Regions from separate parts of the Sphingomonas sp. OV641 genome, predicted to be linked through region 1. Evidence: predicted binding sites of a transcription regulator. Region 1 holds the regulator's gene; the other holds the start of a gene.
What was found. Region 1 encodes LexA, which represses DNA repair genes until DNA is damaged. Its sites were predicted from a motif close to GTTCCNCNCTTGTTCT; they were not measured.
Positions count from the first base shown of each region.

Region 1 (9,477 bases):
CATGAAGCTCGATCGCGGCCAACCGATATATCCCAGCCCCTGGCCGATGAAGAGCAGGCCGACCAGGGCAAGCGCGGCGCCCAGCGCGATCAGCACCGGGCGCCAGCGCCGCACCTCAGCGCTCGTTGAGCGAGACGTAGTCGCGGGCGGTCGGGCCAGTGTAGAGCTGGCGCGGACGGCCGATCTTCTGGTCCGGATCGGTGATCATCTCGTTCCACTGCGCGACCCAGCCGACGGTGCGCGCAAGGGCGAACAGAACGGTGAACATCGACGTCGGGAAGCCGATCGCCGACAGGATCACGCCCGAATAGAAGTCGACGTTCGGGAACAGCTTCTTCTCGATGAAGTAGTCGTCGCTGAGCGCCAGTTCTTCCAGCCGCAGCGCGGTTTCGAACAGCGGATCGTTGACCTTCAGCGCGTCGAACACCTCGCGCACCGTCTTCTGCATCACCGTCGCGCGCGGATCGTAATTCTTGTACACGCGGTGGCCGAAGCCCATCAGACGGAACGGATCGTTCTTGTCCTTGGCGCGCGCGATGAACTCCGGAATGCGATCCGGCGTGCCGATCTCCTGCAGCATGTTGAGCGCTGCTTCGTTGGCGCCGCCATGCGCCGGGCCCCACAGACAGGCGATGCCCGCCGCGATGCACGCGAACGGATTGGCGCCCGACGAGCCGGCGAGACGCACGGTCGAGGTCGAGGCGTTCTGCTCGTGATCGGCGTGGAGGATGAAGATCCGGTCCATCGCCTTCTCGACCGCCGGATTTACCTCATAGGGCTCGGCCGGCACGCCGAAGGTCATCTTCAGGAAATTACCGGTGTAGCTCAGCGAGTTGTCCGGATACTGGAAGGGCTGACCGACGCTATACTTATAAGCCATCGCCGCGATCGTCGGCATCTTGGCGATCAGCCGGTGCGACGCGATCATGCGCTGCGTGGGATCGTGGATGTCGGTCGAGTCGTGGTAAAATGCGGAAAGCGCGCCAACGACACCGCATAGGATCGCCATCGGATGGGCATCGCGACGGAAACCACGGAAGAAGGTCGCGAGCTGCTCGTGGACCATCGTGTGGCGGGTAATCGTGTTCTCGAACTTGTTCAGCTCGTCGCCCTTGGGCAGCTCGCCGTTCAGCAGGAGATAGGCGACCTCCATGAAGCTCGACTTCTCGGCGAGATCGCCGATCGCATAGCCGCGGTGAAGGAGGACACCTTCGTCACCGTCGATATAGGTCAGCTTCGACTGGCACGAAGCCGTCGAGGTGAAGCCCGGATCGTAGGTGAACGCGCCGGTCTGGCCGTAGAGCTTGCGGATGTCGATCACATCCGGGCCCACGCTGCCCGACAGCACCGGATAGCCGAAGTCCTTATCCGTGAGGGACAGCTTGGCGTCAGTCATTGTTTTGGTCCTTCCCCTGGGCGGCCGTTTGATCAGCGGCATGATCGGCGATGCGGGCGAGACTTTCGTCCCGGCCAAGCAGAGCGAGCACGTCGAAGATTCCGGGCGAGGTCCGGCGGCCGGTGAGTGCGGCACGGAGCGGCTGGGCGACCTGGCCGAGCTTCAAGCCCTGCGCTTCGGCAACCTGCCGCACCGCTTCTTCAAGCGCCTCCGTATCCCACTTGGCCACCGCGTCAAGCGCAGCATGAACCTTTGCCAAGGTCACGCGCGCATCGCCGGCAAGCAGCGGCTCCGCATCGGCGGCGATGTCGAGCGGGCGAGTGACGAGAAGGAAGCGAGCGCCGTCCGCCAGTTCGTTGAGGTTTGCAGCTCGCGGCTTGAGCGCCGGCATGGCGGCGACCATCACCGATCGACGATCGTCGTCCTGCGAAAGCCCGAGGTGGCCGCACACCAGCGCCGCCAACCGTTCGTCGTCAGCACTGCGGATGTAATGGCCGTTCAGGTTTTCGAGCTTTTTCAGGTCGAACCGCGAGGGTGACTTGCCCACGCTGCCCAGATCGAACCACTCGATCGCCTGGTCGCGGCTGATGATCTCATTGTCGCCATGGCCCCAGCCAAGACGCAGGAGATAATTGTCCAGCGCCTCGGGAAGGATGCCCAGCTCGTCGCGATAAGCCTCGATCCCCACGGCACCGTGCCGCTTCGACAGCTTTGCGCCGTCGCTGCCATGAATCAGTGGGATGTGGGCATAGACCGGCTCCGGCCATCCCATCGCCTTGATGATGGGGAGCTGCCGGAAGGCATTGTTGAGATGGTCATCGCCGCGGATGATGTGGGTAACGCCCATGTCATGATCGTCGACAACCACCGCCAGCATGTACGTCGGCGTGCCGTCGGAACGCAGCAGGACAAGGTCGTCCAGCTCGGCATTCTGCACGGTGACGCTGCCCTGCACGCGATCCTCGATCGTCGTCGCACCTTCGGTCGGTGCCTTGAGGCGGACGACGTAAGAAGCGTCGGCGTCGTTGTTCTCGCGATCGCGCCACGGCGAGCGGATGCGCAGCGGCTGCTTCTTCGCCTGCGCTTCGGCGCGCATCGCGTCGATTTCCTCCGGCGTCATGTAGCAGCGGTACGCGGCGCCGGCGGCGATCATCGCCTCTGCCACTTCCGCGTGACGAGCGGCGCGGGTGGATTGATACACCTCCTCGCCATCCCAATCGAGGCCAAGCCAACGCATGCCGGAAAGGATCGCCTCGATTGCCGGCTGGGTCGATCGTGCGCGGTCGGTATTCTCGATCCGCAGCAGAAAGCGGCCGCCATGATGGCGCGCGTAAAGCAGGTTGAACAGCGCAGTACGCGCGCCGCCCAGATGAAGAAAGCCCGTCGGCGACGGGGCAAAGCGGGTTACGACAGCAGGCGTGCCGGTATCTGTGGTTGCGCTCAAGCGCGCTAGCTCCCAGGCTGGAAAACGATCATGGCGACAACTGCCGCGCAGCCCCCTAGCACGCACCTTTCGGCGCTTCAAACGGCGCTCGCATGGCTGGAGAAGCGCCTGGAGGCGGAGCGTGACCAGCTGCCGCTCTGGTTGCCCGTCATGCTCGGGGCAGGGGTTGCCGCCTGGTTCATCCTTCCCGACAGCCGCCTGTGGCGGGTGGCGCTGCTCGCCGGCCTTTCGGCTGCGCTGCTGGCGCTGGCGGTGGGGCGTGGCGGAAGAGGCGGGCGCGCCATCGCCACGGCATCCATCGCCTTCTCGATCGGCGTCGCCTTGATCTGGACAAAGGCGGACCGCGCCGCCGCCCCCGTGCTCCAGCGACCGGCGATCGCCCGCCTGACCGCTCGGGTGGAAAAGATTGATCAACTGCCAGCCCGCGGGCTGGTGCGGCTGCGACTGACGGACCTGCAATGGATAAACGCCGCTCCGCTCCATGCGCCGACACGCATTCGGGTGAACGTGGCGGATCGGGATGCGCCGGCGAACCTGGCGCCCAACGCGGTCGTGGCGTTGCGCGCGCGCCTGATGCCGCCGCCGCCGCCCGCCGTGCCCGGCGCCTATGATTTCGCCCGCGTCGCCTGGTTCGAGGGCATCGGCGCCACCGGTCGCACGCTCGGGCCAGTGACGGTGATGTCAGGGGGTAACTCTCAAACGCCGGTGCGTACCCGTTTGGCCCAGCACATCCAGGCCCGCCTCGCCGGCAGTGCAGGGGGCATCGCGGCCGCACTCGCCACGGGGGACACCGGCGGCATCGCTGAACCGGATCAGGAGGCGATGCGGGCATCGGGTCTGGCGCACCTCCTGTCGGTCAGCGGGCTTCACATCACGGCGGCGGTCGGGCTGACCATGCTGCTGGTCAGCCGCCTTCTGGCGCTCAACATGCGGCTTGCGCTGACCGGCCGGGTGCCGCTGATCGCTGCCGCCGCCGGCGCAGCAGCGGCGCTCGGCTACACCTGGCTGACCGGCGGCGAAGTACCCACCGTTCGAAGCTGCATTGCGGCCCTCCTGGTGCTAGCCGCCATGGCGCTGGGGCGAGAGGCGCTGACGTTGCGGCTGGTCGCTGCGGGCGCGATGGTGGTGCTGCTGCTGTGGCCGGAGGCGCTTGCCGGCCCGAGCTTTCAACTCTCCTTCGCTGCGGTCACCGCCATCATCGCGCTTGCCGAGCATCCCCGCCTACGCGCCTGGTTCGCGCCACGTGAAGACGGCTGGCCCGGCCGACTGTTGCGCGGCGGCGGCTCGCTGCTGCTCACCGGGCTCGTGGTGGAGATCGCGCTCATGCCGATCGCTGTCTTTCACTTCCACAAGGCTGGCGTTTACGGTGCTCTGGCCAATATGGTCGCCATCCCGCTGACGACCTTCGTGATCATGCCGCTTGAGGCAACCGCCCTGTTGCTCGACGCGCTCCATCTGGGCGAGCCGTTCTGGTGGCTGGCCGGGCAAGCGCTGACGCTGCTGCTCTTCATTGCTCACGTCACCGCCCAGGCACCCGGCGCTACGACCGCACTCCCTGTGATGCCCGTCCCCGCCTTTGCGCTGATCGTGGCTGGCGGTTTGTGGCTGGCGCTGTGGCGAACCGATTGGCGTATCCTCGGCCTCCTTCCCATCGCGTTCGGTGTGCTTTGGACCGGGATCACGCCGCCGCCCGATATATTGGTCACCGGAGACGGCAGGCATGTGGCGCTTCGACTGCCCGGCGGACGCATCGCGCTGCTACGCGACAGGGTGGGCGATTATGCGCGCGACATGCTGGCCGAGACCGGGGGCGCAGAGGAAGAGCCCGTCACCCTGTCGGATCAGGCCGATGCCGCATGCAGCCGGGACCTGTGCCGATCGGATCTGTTGCGGGGAGGGCGGCGATGGCGGATCCTGGCGACCAGAAGCAGCTATCTGGTGCCGATCGCTGACATGCTGGACGCCTGTCGATCGGCGGACATCGTCATCAGCGAGCGCTGGCTACCGCGTGGCTGCACACCTCGATGGTTGCGCCTTGACCGGGCAGTGCTGGCTCAAACAGGCGGCGTGGCGATCACGCTTGAGGCGGCGGATGTCCGTACCGTCCACCGGGCCGGCGATACTCACCCGTGGGTGCTGGCAGCAATCAATGCAGAGCGCCCGCGCTGATTGTCACCCGTTCGGTCTGACCCTCATCGGTCAGCACGCGCGCTGAGTTTCGACCGGTCCGACGTTCGTCTCCATACGCCATCCGGATCCCACCCGGATCAGGAGTAGCGGCGCAGTATCCCGGCGAGCTTGCCCTGCACCCGCACCTGGGCGGGCGCATAGCGCTGCGGATCATAGGAGCGGTTGGCCGGATCCAGCCGGATCATCGCCCCCTCGCGCCGGAAATACTTCAACGTCGCCTCGCTATCCTCAATCAGCGCCACGACGATTTCCCCGTCACGCGCCACGTCCTGCTTGCGGATCAGGGCGAAGTCACCGTCAAGAATGCCGGCCTCGACCATCGAGTCGCCGGCAACTTCCAAAGCGAAATGCTCGCCGGATCCCAGCAAGGCAGCGGGAACCGGCAATGTGCTCGCCCCCTCGATGGCCTCGATCGGAACACCGGCGGCGATCCGGCCATGCAGCGGCACCTCCACCACGTCGTTGGCGGGCTCCGGCACGATGCGCCGCGTGGAGGCAGGCGCCGGCGAGGGCTTCGCCTCCGACCGCTCCGGCATCTTCAGCACTTCCAGCGCGCGGGCCCGATTGGGCAGACGCTTCAGAAAGCCGCGTTCCTCCAGCGCCGAGATCAGGCGATGCACGCCGGACTTGGACTTGAGGTCCAGCGCCTCCTTCATTTCCTCGAACGAAGGGGACACGCCGGTCTCGGCCAGCCGGTCATTGATGAAACAGATCAGCTCGTGCTGTTTCCTGGTAAGCATCGCATCGCCTCCGCCGCGAACAGACGAGGAACCTTTAAGGAACGATAAAGGTGGCGTCAAGCGATCATCAGGATTTCCGCCGATTCGCCGCGCTGTCGGGCCGGGTCATGGGGAGGGCGTATGATCAGGCAACCTGCGCGTGCCAGGGTCAGCAGCATCGAACTATCCTGAATGCTGGCCACGAATGCCTCTCCGCCGCGGAATTCGGCCCGCATGTAATCGGTCCGCGGGCCATTCGCGGCGATGTCCTCCCCAAGAACGGCATGGGTGGTGATGGGGAAGGGCCTAGCCGCGCCGGCCAGATGGGCCACCAGCGGCTTGACGAAGAGGATGGTCGTCACGAACGCGGAAACAGGATTGCCGGGCAGGCCGAGCACCGCCATGTCGCCCAGCCGTCCAGCCATCAGCGGCTTGCCGGGGCGCAGCGCGATGCGCCAGAAATCGATCGTGGCGCCCGCCGCACGCAGGGCTGGCTGCACCAGGTCGTGATCGCCGACGGAGGCGCCGCCCGTGGTGACCAGAAGGTCCGCCTGAACCCCGGTGAACGCATCGCGCAGCACCTCAAGCCGATCCGGCAGAATGCCAAGATCGATGATCTCGACCGGCAGGTCAGCGAGCAGCGCGCGCAGCAGCAGCCGGTTCGATTCCGGCAGCACGTTCGGCGTGAACGGCGTGCCCGGCTCGACCAGTTCGTCTCCGGTCGCTGCGATTGCCACACGGACGCGGCGCCGCACCGCCACGTCGCCCGCGCCTCCGGTCGCTGCCACCGCCAGCCGCGCCGGCGTCAACCGCTCGCCCGCCGCGACCAATGTGTCTCCTTCCGTAAAGTCGAGGCCCTGGCGCCGGACATTGCCCCTCCGGCGCAGCGGCCCTTCGCCGCCGAGGATCAGCCGCTCACCCTCGCGGCCGGCTTCTTCCTGTATCAGCACCGTGTCCGCGCCATCCGGCATTACAGCGCCGGTGAAGATCCGCACTGCTTCGCCCGACGCGACCGAACCGGTGAACGGCCGGCCGGCGGCACTTTCCCCGATAACGCGCCAAGGCCCCGGTAGATCATCGAAGCGCAGCGCATAACCGTCCATCGCCGACAGATCATGCGCGGGCTGCGTTCGCCGGGCGGTGATCGGGGCTGCCGCCCAGCGGCCGAAGGCCTGCGTGATGGGCAGCCTCTCGGCCGAAACCGCCGGGCTGTCTGCAAGCAGGCGCGCCTGCGCTTCGGCGACGGGAAGCAAGTCACTCATGCGCGAACGAGTGGCAGATCGGCGGCGCAAGTAACAGCCTGATCGCCGCGATCATCATGAGGTGGGAAGAAGCTTCCCGGCGCGTGTCCGCTCAAGCGACGAAGTCGCCGGATTTCCCGCCACGCTTGGCTAGCAGGCGCACGCCGCCAATGGTCATGCGCTTGTCGAGCGCCTTGGCCATGTCGTAGATCGTCAGCAGCGCGGTCGAGACGGCGGTCAGCGCCTCCATCTCCACGCCGGTGCGGCCGGTGGTCGCGACAGTGGCGGTAGCCGAGACGCCTTCCGCCTCCACGGTCAGATCGATCGTAACCTTCGACAGGGGCAGGGGGTGGCACAACGGGATCAGCTCGCTGGTCCGCTTGGCGGCCATGATCCCGGCAACACGGGCCACGGCCAGAACATCTCCCTTTGCCACCGCCCCCTGTGCGATCGCCTGCGCAGCCTCCGCGGACATGGCGATACGCCCCTCCGCCACCGCCTCGCGCGCGGTTTCGTTCTTGCCGCCAACATCCACCATGCGCGCGGCGCCCGCCTCGTCCAGATGCGTGAGCCGCGTCATGCAATCAGCGCGCGCGTGGCGGCGGCGACATCCGGCTGGCGCATCAGCGATTCGCCGATCAGGAAGCAGCGCACATCATGCTCCGCCATCGCGTCGAGATCGGCGCGCGTGTTCAGCCCGCTTTCCGCGACAAAGGTGCAGCCCGCGGGCGCGCGTCCGACCAGTTCGTAGGTGCGGTCGAAGCTGACCGAAAAATCGCGCAGGTCGCGATTGTTCACGCCGATCAGGCGTGAGCGAAGCGCCAGCGCGCGCTCCAGCTCCGCCGCATCATGCACTTCGACCAGCACATCCATCTCGCGTTCGATCGCCGCTGCCTCGATCTCCGCGGCGGCGCCGTCGTCCAGCGCCGCCATGATGATGAGGATCGCATCTGCTCCGATCGCGCGCGCCTCGGCGACCTGCCAGGGATCGACCAGGAAATCCTTGCGAATGACCGGCAGGTCGCACGCGGCGCGGGCGGCGACCAGATAATCCTCATGTCCCTGGAAGTACGCGTGATCGGTCAGCACGGACAGGCAGGTCGCGCCACCCTCGGCATAGGCGCGGGCATGCGCCGGCGGGTCGAAATCGGCGCGGATCAGCCCCTTGGACGGGCTGGCCTTCTTGATCTCGGCAATCAGCGCATAGTGCGGACTGGGCGCAGCCTGATCCTGCTGGCGAACCCGGTCCAGCGCTGCCTTGAACCCGCGCGGCGCCGTCTGTTCGCGGGCAAGCGCGTCGAGGTCGGCGATGGAGCGCGTGCTACGCCGAGCCGCCACTTCGTCGCGCTTGGTGGCGAGGATGCGATCCAGGATCGTCATGCCCAGGCGATCCAGCGGTTCAGCAAATCGTTGGCAGCGCCGCTGTCGATCGCCTCGGCCGCCCGGCGCGCGCCGCTTTCCAGCGGCTCACCAACCAGCGTCAGTGCGACAGCGGCGTTGAGCAGCACTGCATCGCGATAGGCACCTTGCGTACCGGTCAGCAATTGCCGAAGCGCAGTTGCATTGTGCGCCGGATCGCCGCCGCGGATCGCGTGTATGGGATGGCGCCGGACCCCGGCGTCCTCCGGTTCGATCCGATTGCCGAGCTGTACCGCGCCGATGGCGACCGCGATGGTCGGACCCGCGCCCGATACTTCGTCCAGCCCTTCCTCTCCCGAAACCACCAATGCCGCTTCGGTCCCTAGCTGCTCCAGCGCATCGGCATAGACGGGCGCGTAATCGGGTCTGGCGATGCCGATCAGCTGCCGCGTGACATGCGCCGGGTTGGCGAGCGGCCCCATTAGATTGAAGATCGTGCGCTTGCCGATCTGCCGGCGGATCGGCGTGATCCGCTTCATCGCGGGATGATGGTTCGCTGCAAACAGGAAGCAGATGCCCAGTTCGTTGAGCGTTTCTTCGGCAAGCGCGCCTGCCCGCTCCATGTCGAGGCCAAGCGCCTCCAGTGTGTCGGCCGCACCAGCCTTGGAAGAGGCCGCTCTGTTGCCATGTTTCGCCACGGGCACGCCGCAGGAGGCCACCACCAGGCTGACGGCCGTCGACACGTTCAGCGTGTGGTGCCCGTCGCCACCGGTGCCGCATACGTCGATCGCACCCGCCGGGGCACTGATCGGGATCAGCCGGTCCCGCAATGCGCGCGCCGCCTCGGCGATCTCGATCGATGTCTCGCCGCGGTCGGACAGGTCGATGAGGAAACGTGCGATCGCCTCCTCGGTCGCGCGCCCGTCCAGAATGTCGCTGAACGCCTGCGCCGCGCTCTCGCGCGACAAGGGGCTGGAAGGGTTGGGCAACAGGGAGATGGTGGTCATGATCCCGCCTTAACCCCGGTCAGGGCGACGAAATTCGCCAGCAGGTCATGGCCATGCTCCGTCGCGATGCTTTCGGGATGGAACTGAACGCCGTGGATTGGCAACTCGCGGTGCCGCAGCC
Region 1 covers NZ_FNZB01000001.1:1,656,008-1,665,484, reverse strand. Annotated here, with positions in the region: gene BMX36_RS07910 (hypothetical protein) at 1-114, opposite strand, end outside; gene BMX36_RS07905 (citrate synthase) at 116-1,396, opposite strand; gene gltX (glutamate--tRNA ligase) at 1,389-2,840, opposite strand; gene BMX36_RS07895 (ComEC/Rec2 family competence protein) at 2,871-5,009, shown strand; gene lexA (transcriptional repressor LexA) at 5,108-5,770, opposite strand; gene BMX36_RS07885 (molybdopterin molybdotransferase MoeA) at 5,827-7,011, opposite strand; gene moaC (cyclic pyranopterin monophosphate synthase MoaC) at 7,103-7,570, opposite strand; gene trpC (indole-3-glycerol phosphate synthase TrpC) at 7,567-8,370, opposite strand; gene trpD (anthranilate phosphoribosyltransferase) at 8,367-9,356, opposite strand; gene BMX36_RS07865 (anthranilate synthase component II) at 9,353-9,477, opposite strand, start outside.

Region 2 (9,477 bases), 330 kb from region 1:
CCGGCCTATCATAAGCGGAGCACCGCCCCATCGCTCCCGACCGGACCAGGCATCCGGCCGGGGAACGATACGCAGGTCGATCGGCAGCGCCTTAAGGAATCGAGGAGCCAGGCGCCTTTCACCCGTTACTGACAGGCGAGGCACTCGTCATAATCGGTCGTCTCGCCCAGATCGAACTTGGGCTTCTCGATCGTATTGTCCGCCTCCACGCCGCCGGCGAAGCCGGCCCGCTGCACGCTCTTCGAACGCAGATAATAGAGCGACTTGATGCCAAGCTCCCACGCCCGGAAGTGCAGCATCAGGAGATCCCATTTCTCCACATCCGCCGGGATGAAGAGGTTCAGCGACTGCGCCTGATCGATATAGGGCGCGCGATCACCGGCAAGCTCCAGCAGCCAGCGCTGGTCGATCTCGAAGCTGGTCTTGAAACAGTCCTTCTCCTCCGGCGAGAGGAAGTCGAGGTGCTGCACGCTGCCGCCATGTTCCAGGATCGAATTCCACACCGCGTCGGAGTTCTTGCTCTTCTCGACGAGCAGCTTCTCCAGATACGGGTTCTTCACCGCAAAGCTGCCCGACAGCGTCTTGTGGGTGTAGATATTGGCCGGGATCGGCTCGATGCACGCCGAAGTGCCGCCGCAGATGATCGAGATCGACGCGGTCGGTGCGATCGCCATCTTGCACGAAAAGCGCTCCATGACGCCCATATCGGCGGCGTCGGGGCAGGGCCCACGCTCGGCCGCCAGCGTCATCGATGCCTGGTTCACCTGCGCATTGATGTGTTTGAAGATCCGGAGGTTCCAGCTCTTCGCCATCGCCCCCTCCATCGGCAGGCCGCGTGCCTGGAGGAAGGAGTGGAAGCCCATGACGCCAAGACCGACCGAACGCTCGCGCGCCGCGGAATAGGCCGCGCGCTCCATGCCTGGCTCATGCCGGTCGATATAATCCTGCAGGACGTTGTCGAGGAAGCGCATCACGTCCTCGATGAACTGTTTGTCGTCTTTCCACTGGTCCCACGTTTCGAGGTTCAGCGAGGAAAGGCAGCAGACCGCGGTGCGATCGTTGCCGAGGTGATCCTTGCCGGTCGGCAGGGTGATCTCGCTGCACAGGTTCGAGGTGGACACCTTGAGGCCCAGATCGCGATGATGCTTGGGCATGGTGCTGTTCACATGGTCGGCGAAGACGATGTACGGCTCACCCGTGGCGAGGCGGGTCTCGACCAGCTTCTGGAACAGGCTGCGCGCGTCGACCTTGCCGCGCACGCTGCCGTCCTTGGGGCTCTTCAGCTCCCACTCGCCGCCGTCGCGCACCGCTTCCATGAACGCGTCGGGAATCAGCACGCCGTGGTGCAGGTTCAGCGCCTTGCGGTTGAAGTCGCCCGACGGCTTGCGGATTTCGAGGAACTCCTCGATCTCAGGATGCGAGATGTCGAGATAGCAGGCGGCCGAGCCACGACGCAGCGAGCCCTGGCTGATCGCCAGCGTCAGCGAATCCATCACGCGCACGAAGGGGATGATGCCGCTGGTCTTGCCGTTCAGGCCGACCGGCTCGCCAATCCCGCGCACATTGCCCCAATAGGTGCCGATGCCGCCGCCGCGGCTGGCCAGCCAGACATTCTCGTTCCAGGTGTCGACGATGCCGTTCAGGCTGTCGGGGACGGAGTTGAGATAGCAGCTGATCGGCAGGCCGCGCCCCGTGCCGCCGTTCGACAGCACTGGTGTCGCCGGCATGAACCACAAGCGGCTGATATAATCATAGATGCGCTGCGCATGAGCCGCGTCATCGGCATAAGCACTGGCCACGCGGACGAAGAGATCCTGATAGGTCTCACCCGGCAGCAGATAACGATCCTGCAGCGTGTCCTTGCCGAAATCGGTCAGCAGCGCGTCGCGCGAATGATCGACGTCCAGCGGGTAGGGCCGCCGCTTGCTCTGCTCGGCCGCAGGCGCCGTCTCGGTTCCGTCAATCGCTTCCAATGCGTCGATCGCCATGTTCGCCTCGTTCGCGTCCCTAAAGTCCATCGCCGCCATCCCAACACCCTGTTTGATCGAATCGGGAGGCGAGCCCCCATGTTACACCGGAGCAGGGCTTGTGATGAGAACAAAAAGTGACCGCGGCTCGCTTCGGAGCGGCACGATCCCATGCCGCAGCACAAGTGCTGCGGTTCCTGTTCTACCAGCGCTAGCGCCTGTTCCTGCGGATTACCCCAACAGATTGTGGCAGGAGCTGCGCATAGGCAAGAGGTTTATCACGTGGATGGGCGAACGGCTCACCGCGGCTGAGACGCGGTCCGGCGGGGTTCAAAGGAAGCGACGCGTGGACTTCCGCCGGGTTCGCGAATTGCAAGACCGATAGGGCGCGGTGAAAATAATTTTGCCCTTATGAGCCGATCGGGTGCTTGTGGCCGGATCGGCTCGTTCCGAGCACGGGCAGGATCGGCGATGCGGGCAGCGGACCAGCGTCAGCTGACTCGCCGGGCAAGCCGTGACGGTCCCTGGGACAGCCGTTCCATGTCAAAATGGCGCGCGAACTCGAGTCCGGCGCGACCGTCTGACACCCAGCGGATGGTCGCGGGAAACAGCTCGTTGTCCACCAGCTCAATGCGCACGTCAGCGCCGATCGCGCGCTCCGGAAGGTCGATGCCGTCGATCATCACCCCGGTGGCGGACAGGTTGCGGATGCGCACCTCGCCCGACGTGCCGTTCATCTCGACGCGCGCCGAACGCAGCACGGTGGCTCTGCTGGCGCGGCTGAAGCGATGGCCTACCGCGGTCGCGCTGCCGGAGCTCATGGCCAGCTGCGCGCGCACGTCCTCCGCCCGGGCGGGCCGGCCATAGACAAATCCCTGAATGTGGCTGCAGCCCAGGTCGCTGATCAGTTCAATCTCGTCCTGCTGCTCCACACCCTCGGCGGTCGTCTCCATCCCTAACGTATTGGCCAGGCTCACGATCGCCTTGATGATCGCGGCGTTGCGATTGCCGTCCTGGATCGCGCCACGCACGAAGCTCTGGTCGATCTTGATCTTGTCGAACGGCGCCTTGCGCAGATAGCCGAGCGAGGAATAGCCGGTGCCGAAATCGTCCAGCGCCAGGCGCACGCCAATGCCCTTCAGCGTCTTGAACATCTGATTGGAGGATGCGTCGTCGTTGACGAACACGCTTTCGGTGATTTCCAGCTCCAGCCGGTGTGGAGCAATACCGGACGCGGCGAGAGCGCTGGTGATGATCGCCGGAAGGGCGGGATTGGCGAATTGGATCGCCGACACGTTCACGGCAACCCTGACATCCGCCGGCCAGTTCGCCGCTTCGGTGCACGCGGTACGCAACACCCATTCCCCGATCGCCTCGATCATCCCGCATTCCTCGGCGATCGGGATGAAATCGGCCGGGCTGACCGCGCCGCGTGTGGGGTGCTCCCAGCGGAGCAGCGCTTCATAGCCGACGATATGCTGGTCGGCGGTGGACACCACCGGCTGATAGACGAGGTGAAACTCGTCCGCGCCGAGCGCGCCGCGCAGATCGTCCTCCAGCCGCTTCCGCTTCTGCGCGCCGGCCAGCATCTCCTGACGGAAGAAGCGTGATACGCCGCGCCCGTCGGCCTTTGCTGCGTACAAGGCGAGATCGGCATTGCGGATCAGGGTTTCGCTGTCGTTCCCGTGTTCGGGCGCGATCGCGATGCCGACCGAGCAGCCGATCGACAGGGACGAGCCCGCGACGAAGAACGGCTGGGACAAGGCGTTGATGATGTGCTGCGCCAGCGCGCCCAATCGCTCACGGCTCCCTTCGCGGGGCAGCACGACCTGGAACTCGTCGCCGCCCAGGCGGCCGACCAGCCCGGCATCACCCACCGTTCGCTGCAGCCGCTGCGCGACCTGCTTCAGCAGCTCGTCGCCGCATTGATGCCCGAGCGTATCGTTGACCGCCTTGAACCGATCCAGGTCGAGCAGGAACAGGGAGGTGGTGGTGTGCGGCCCTTGTGCGGGAGACAGCGCCTGGTCGAGCGACAGGCGGAGCCGCTGGCGGTTGGCCAGCCCGGTCAGACTGTCGAACAGCGCGAGACGCGTGATTTCCGCTTCCGACCGCCGCTTCTCGGTCAGGTCGGATCCGAAGCCGATGAAGCCCTGGAATCGGCCGAGATCATCAAGAACCGGCCGGCCGGAAATCGACCACCACCGATCCGTGCCCGCCTCGAATGCCGGGCGCACCGAATAATCGGAAAAGCTGGTGCGGGAGGACAGGTGAAAGGTCAGCGTCCGCTCGGTTTCCGCCAGGCTCGAATCGACGCGAAAGATGTCCACCAGCCGCTGTCCCGCTGGCGACATGCCCATTGCGGTAAGCTCGCGCGCCACCTTGGCGCTGACGTAATTGAGGCAGCCGGCGCGATCGGTCTGCCAGAACCAGCCGGTGCCGTGACTTTCATATTCCCGCACCAGGCGTGCTGCGAGCTGCCCTTCGCGTTCGCGTTCCCTGTTCGCGCCGAGCCGTTCCTGATCGCGCGCGGCAATGCGGAGCGCGCCTGCGGCCAGCAGAGCGGCAAGCACCAGCGCTCCCGCCGCCGCCGTTCCGATGCCCGCCGCGAACGGCACCGTCAGCGCAAGCCCCCCGGCGAATGCGATGCATGCCGCCCGAACAGGATGAAGCGCGACGGCAGTGATGACGATGCTGCCGAGCCCCAGAACGATGCCGGTCAGTCGAAACGGCTGGGTGGGAAGCGCCGGGGCGAGAGCGAGAAGAAGCGAGAACGCGATGCCAAAAAGGACTGCAAGCCCGGCGAGGGCTGTTATCCGGCGGTGCACGGCAAGCTCGCGTGCAGCCGGCAACGACAGCAGGCCCCAGACCGCCAGCGCCAGTCCGCACAGCGCCGTGCTCAACCCGGAGGCAAGGCCCAGCGGTTCATGCGAGAAGGCTGGCGCTGCCATGGTCCATGCCGATGCGAGGACGGAAGCCACCACGATAATTGGCCAAAGAGCCGCGACTTCTGCCAGCCGCGCATGCCCGGCATCCTGCAACGCATCGTCTTCGGTGGCGACCAGCCCCAGCACTTCGATCAGGCGCACGGAACGAACTGGCGAGACCGCCAAGGCACGACGAATGGATCCCATCACGTCTGGCTAGATGGAGAGGATTGGGAAAGCGTTTATGCGGACAGTTTTTCTGGTCCGTTTCGGCTGCTCGAGCCAGTCGGGCACGGCGCGATCTGGTGAACTTGTGGCAGCAGACCGGTTGCGTGTGCCGATCCGTCGCCATAGTGGATCGGTTCATGACCACGACGATCCGCGCCGCAGACCTGATCGAGAGCGTTGCCGATGCGCTCCAGTTCATCAGCTACTACCACCCGATGGATTACATCCGCGCTTTGGGCGACGCCTATGAGGCGGAGCAGGGCCCGGCGGCGAAGGACGCGATCGCGCAGATCCTGACCAACAGCCGGATGTGCGCCGAGGGGCACCGGCCGATCTGCCAGGATACGGGCATCGTCAACGTGTTCGTCAAATGGGGCATGGATTGCCGCATCGATGACACCACCCGCTCGATGCAGGAAATCGTCGATGAAGGCGTGCGCCGCGCCTATCTTCACCCGGAGAACAAGCTGCGCGCCTCGGTGCTCGCCGACCCCGCCTTCACCCGCCGCAACACCAAGGACAACACGCCCTGCGTGCTCCATGTCGAGTTGGTGCCGGGCAACAAGGTCTCGGTGGATGTCGCGGCGAAGGGCGGCGGCAGCGAGAACAAGTCCAAGTTCAAGATGATGAATCCCAGCGATTCGATCGTTGACTGGGTGCTGGAGATGCTGCCGCAGATGGGCGCCGGCTGGTGCCCGCCGGGCATGCTGGGGATCGGCATCGGCGGCACGGCGGAGCATTGCGTGCTGCTCGCCAAAAAGGCGCTGATGGAGCCGATCGACATGGGCCCGCTAAAGGCGCGTGGGCCCAGGAACGACATCGAGGCGCTGCGCATCGAAATCTTCGACAAGGTGAATGCGCTGGGCATCGGGGCCCAAGGGCTGGGTGGGCTTTCCACCATCCTCGACGTGAAGATCATGGACGCGCCGTGCCACGCCGCGGGCAAGCCGGTGGCGATGATCCCGAATTGCGCCGCGACCCGGCACGCGCATTTCACGCTCGACGGCAGCGGCCCGGCTTATCTCGAGACGCCAAAGCTTGACGAATGGCCGAAGGTGAACTGGACGCCCGACAAGGCCGCAATCCGCGTCGACCTCGACACGCTGACGCCCGCGATGGTCCAGTCGTGGAAGCAGGGCGATCGCCTGCTGCTGAACGGCAAGATGCTGACCGGGCGTGACGCCGCACACAAGCGGATCAAGGACATGCTCGATGCCGGCGAGGAGCTGCCGGTCGAGTTCAAGGGCCGCGTGATCTATTATGTCGGCCCGGTCGATCCGGTCGGCGAGGAAGTGGTCGGCCCGGCTGGCCCCACTACCGCGACGCGAATGGACAAGTTCACCCGCATGATGCTTGACCAGGGGCTGCTCGCGATGGTCGGCAAGGCTGAGCGCGGCCCCGCCGCAACCGATGCGATCAAGGACGCCAAGAGCGCCTATCTGATGGCGGTCGGTGGCGCGGCGTACCTCGTCGCCCGGGCGATCAAGGGATCGAAGGTCGTCGGGTTCGAAGATCTCGGCATGGAGGCGATCTACGAATTCGAGGTGCAGGATTTCCCCGTCACCGTCGCGGTCGACAGCGAGGGCAATAATGTCCACCAGCTCGCCCCGCTCGTGTGGCGGGAGAAGATCGCCAAGGAAGGGCTGCTCCAACCGGCGTGAACGACCGGCGATGATCGCCCGAGGAGAAGAGGCAATGAGCACGCGGCATCTGGTGGATCCTGAATTGTTGCCGCTGCTCGACCTCTGGCCGACGATGTCCTTGTCGGCCGAGTCGCTGGAGCAGGCGCGTCGCTGGGAATCGCCAAAGCCTCAGGTGGTTGATGATGGCGTGACGGTTGAACGCGTCATCGTGCCAGGACCTGCGGGCGCACCGGATGTTGCGCTATATCTGTTTCGTCCTGCCAGGCTCGCGAAAGGGGCTGGCTGCATCGTGCACATGCATGGTGGCGGCTATGTTCTGGGCAAGGCGGAGGACGGCGCGGTTCGGCTCCGCCCGATCGTGGCGGCGCTTGGCTGTATTGTGGTGTCGGTCGATTATCGCCTTGCGCCGGAGACGCCATTTCCGGGCCCGATCGAGGATTGCTACGCCGGATTGCGCTGGACGTTTGCCCACGCTCAGCGACTAGGCATTGATCCTGCCCGCATCGGCGTGATGGGGGAAAGCGCCGGGGGTGGGCTTGCTGCCTCGCTGGCGCTGCTAGCGCGCGATCGCGGCGAGTTTCAGCTGGCGTTTCAACACCTTCTTTATCCGATGATCGATGACCGGACGTGCAGCAACGATCCGGATCCACTGACCGGCGAGTTCATCTGGAATCGGGCGAGTAATCGCTTCGGGTGGCAGTGCATGCTGGGTGAGGAGCCCGGCGAGGCAGAGGTGTCGCCTTATGTCGCCGCCGCGCGAGCGGAGGACGTAGCTGGGTTGCCGCCGACCTATATCGCGACTGGAGCGCTGGACCTCTTTCGCGACGAAAACATCACCTACGCGCAGCGGCTGCTCGCGGCCGGCGTGCCGACGGAGTTTCATGTCTGGCCGGGCGCCATACATGCCTTTGACGCGCTGCCGGACGCGGCGATCGCGCAAGAGGCAAACCAGTCCCGCATTGCCGCATTGCGGCGCGCACTGACTGCGAAACCGCGCGCCTGATCAACTGAATGCTCGTCCTATCCGGCATCGCGATCATCGCGCTGGGATTCCTGCTGCGGTTCAACCCGATGCTGGTGATCGCGGCTTCCGCGCTCGTCACCGGGCTTGCCGCCGGGATCGATCCGCTCGCCATCCTCGCCGCCTTCGGCAAGGCCTTCAACGACACGCGTTATGTCACCGCGATCTATATCGTGCTGCCGGTCATCGGCCTGCTTGAACGCAACGGGCTGCAGGCGCGTGCGCGCTCGCTCGTGGGCGGATTGAAGGGGCTGACGACCGGGCGATTGCTGATGGCCTATCTCGGCTTTCGTCAGCTGACGGCGGCGCTTGGTCTCACCTCGGTTGCCGGGCCCGCGCAGACCGTGCGCCCGCTGATCGCGCCAATGGCGGAGGCTGCGGCTGGCGAGGCGCATGATCCGGAAAAGGTGAAGGCGATGGCCGCCGCGACCGACAATGTCGGGCTGTTCTTCGGCGAGGACATCTTCATCGCGATTGGATCGATCCTGCTGATGAAGGGCGTGCTGGAAGGTTATGGCATCTTCGTCGAGCCGCTGCACATGTCGGTCTGGGCGATCCCCACCGCGATCGCCGCCTTCGTCATTCACGGCACACGGCTGTGGCTGCTCGACCGAAAGGCGCGGCGCGCATGATCGGGCTGAACTTCGTATATCTGATTGCCGGGCTGACCTTCCTTGCCTTTGCCGGTCTGTCGGCGGGTGAGCGCCGCTGGGCCAATACCGGCTTCTATGGCCTGGTGGCGACGAGCTTTCTCGCCGGCGACTGGCTGGGTGACCTTGGTAACGGCGTGCTGGTCCTTGCGCTGGTGGCGATCGCCGCGAGCGGGCGGATGAAGCGACGCGTGCCCGCTGGCGAGCCCGCCATCCGCGGCGCGATGGTGTTCGTGCCCGCGCTGGTGATCCCCGCGACCGCGCTGATCGGCACCTTCGTGTTCAAGCAATTTCCGGCACTGTTCGACGGCAAGCAGGCGACGTTGGTGGCACTGGCCACAGGCGTGCTGCTGGCACTGGCGCTTTGCTACGCCTGGCTGCGGCCCGCCCCCGCGGAGCCGTTCCGTGCAGGGCGCGCGTTGATGGACGATATCGGCTGGGCGGCGGCGCTGCCGCAGATGCTGGCGAGCCTCGGCGCCGTCTTCGCGCTCGCTGGCGTTGGAGAGGTGGTCGGCCGCCTCGTCGGCGTCGCGATCCCGACGGGCAGCGTGCTTGGCGCCGTGCTCGCCTTCGGGCTCGGCATGGCGCTGTTCACGATGGTGATGGGCAACGCCTTCGCCGCCTTTCCGGTGATGGCAGCGGCGGTCGGCATTCCACTGCTGGTGCAAAGCTATGGTGCCGATCCCGCGCCGGTCGCAGCCGTCGGCATGCTCGCCGGCTTCTGCGGCACGCTGATGACGCCCATGGCGGCGAACTTCAATTTGGTGCCGGCGGCGCTGCTCGAGCTGAAGGACCGCAACGGCGTGATCCGCGCGCAAGTGCCGACGGCGCTGCCATTGCTCGTGTTCAACCTTCTCCTGCTGTGGTGGATCGTCGCGTGACCTTGAAGCCTGAGATCGCCGCCGGCTTTGCCCGGCTCACGCTCGGCCATGTCGGTCAGCGTTACCCCTACAAGCTCGATCAGGTACTGAACGGGCCGGAGGACCTGCGCGAGCCGCATGAGATCCACCCGATCTTTCACGGCAGCTTCGATTGGCACAGCTG
Region 2 covers NZ_FNZB01000001.1:1,330,980-1,340,456, reverse strand. Annotated here, with positions in the region: gene BMX36_RS06285 (ribonucleoside-diphosphate reductase subunit alpha) at 126-2,018, opposite strand; gene BMX36_RS06280 (EAL domain-containing protein) at 2,459-5,098, opposite strand; gene BMX36_RS06275 (fumarate hydratase) at 5,257-6,780, shown strand; gene BMX36_RS06270 (alpha/beta hydrolase) at 6,815-7,765, shown strand; gene BMX36_RS06265 (DUF969 domain-containing protein) at 7,774-8,415, shown strand; gene BMX36_RS06260 (DUF979 domain-containing protein) at 8,412-9,314, shown strand; gene BMX36_RS06255 (DUF2891 domain-containing protein) at 9,311-9,477, shown strand, end outside.
Region 2: a site for LexA is predicted at 2,095-2,110, ahead of BMX36_RS06285 (ribonucleoside-diphosphate reductase subunit alpha). Genes of this name have one in related genera too.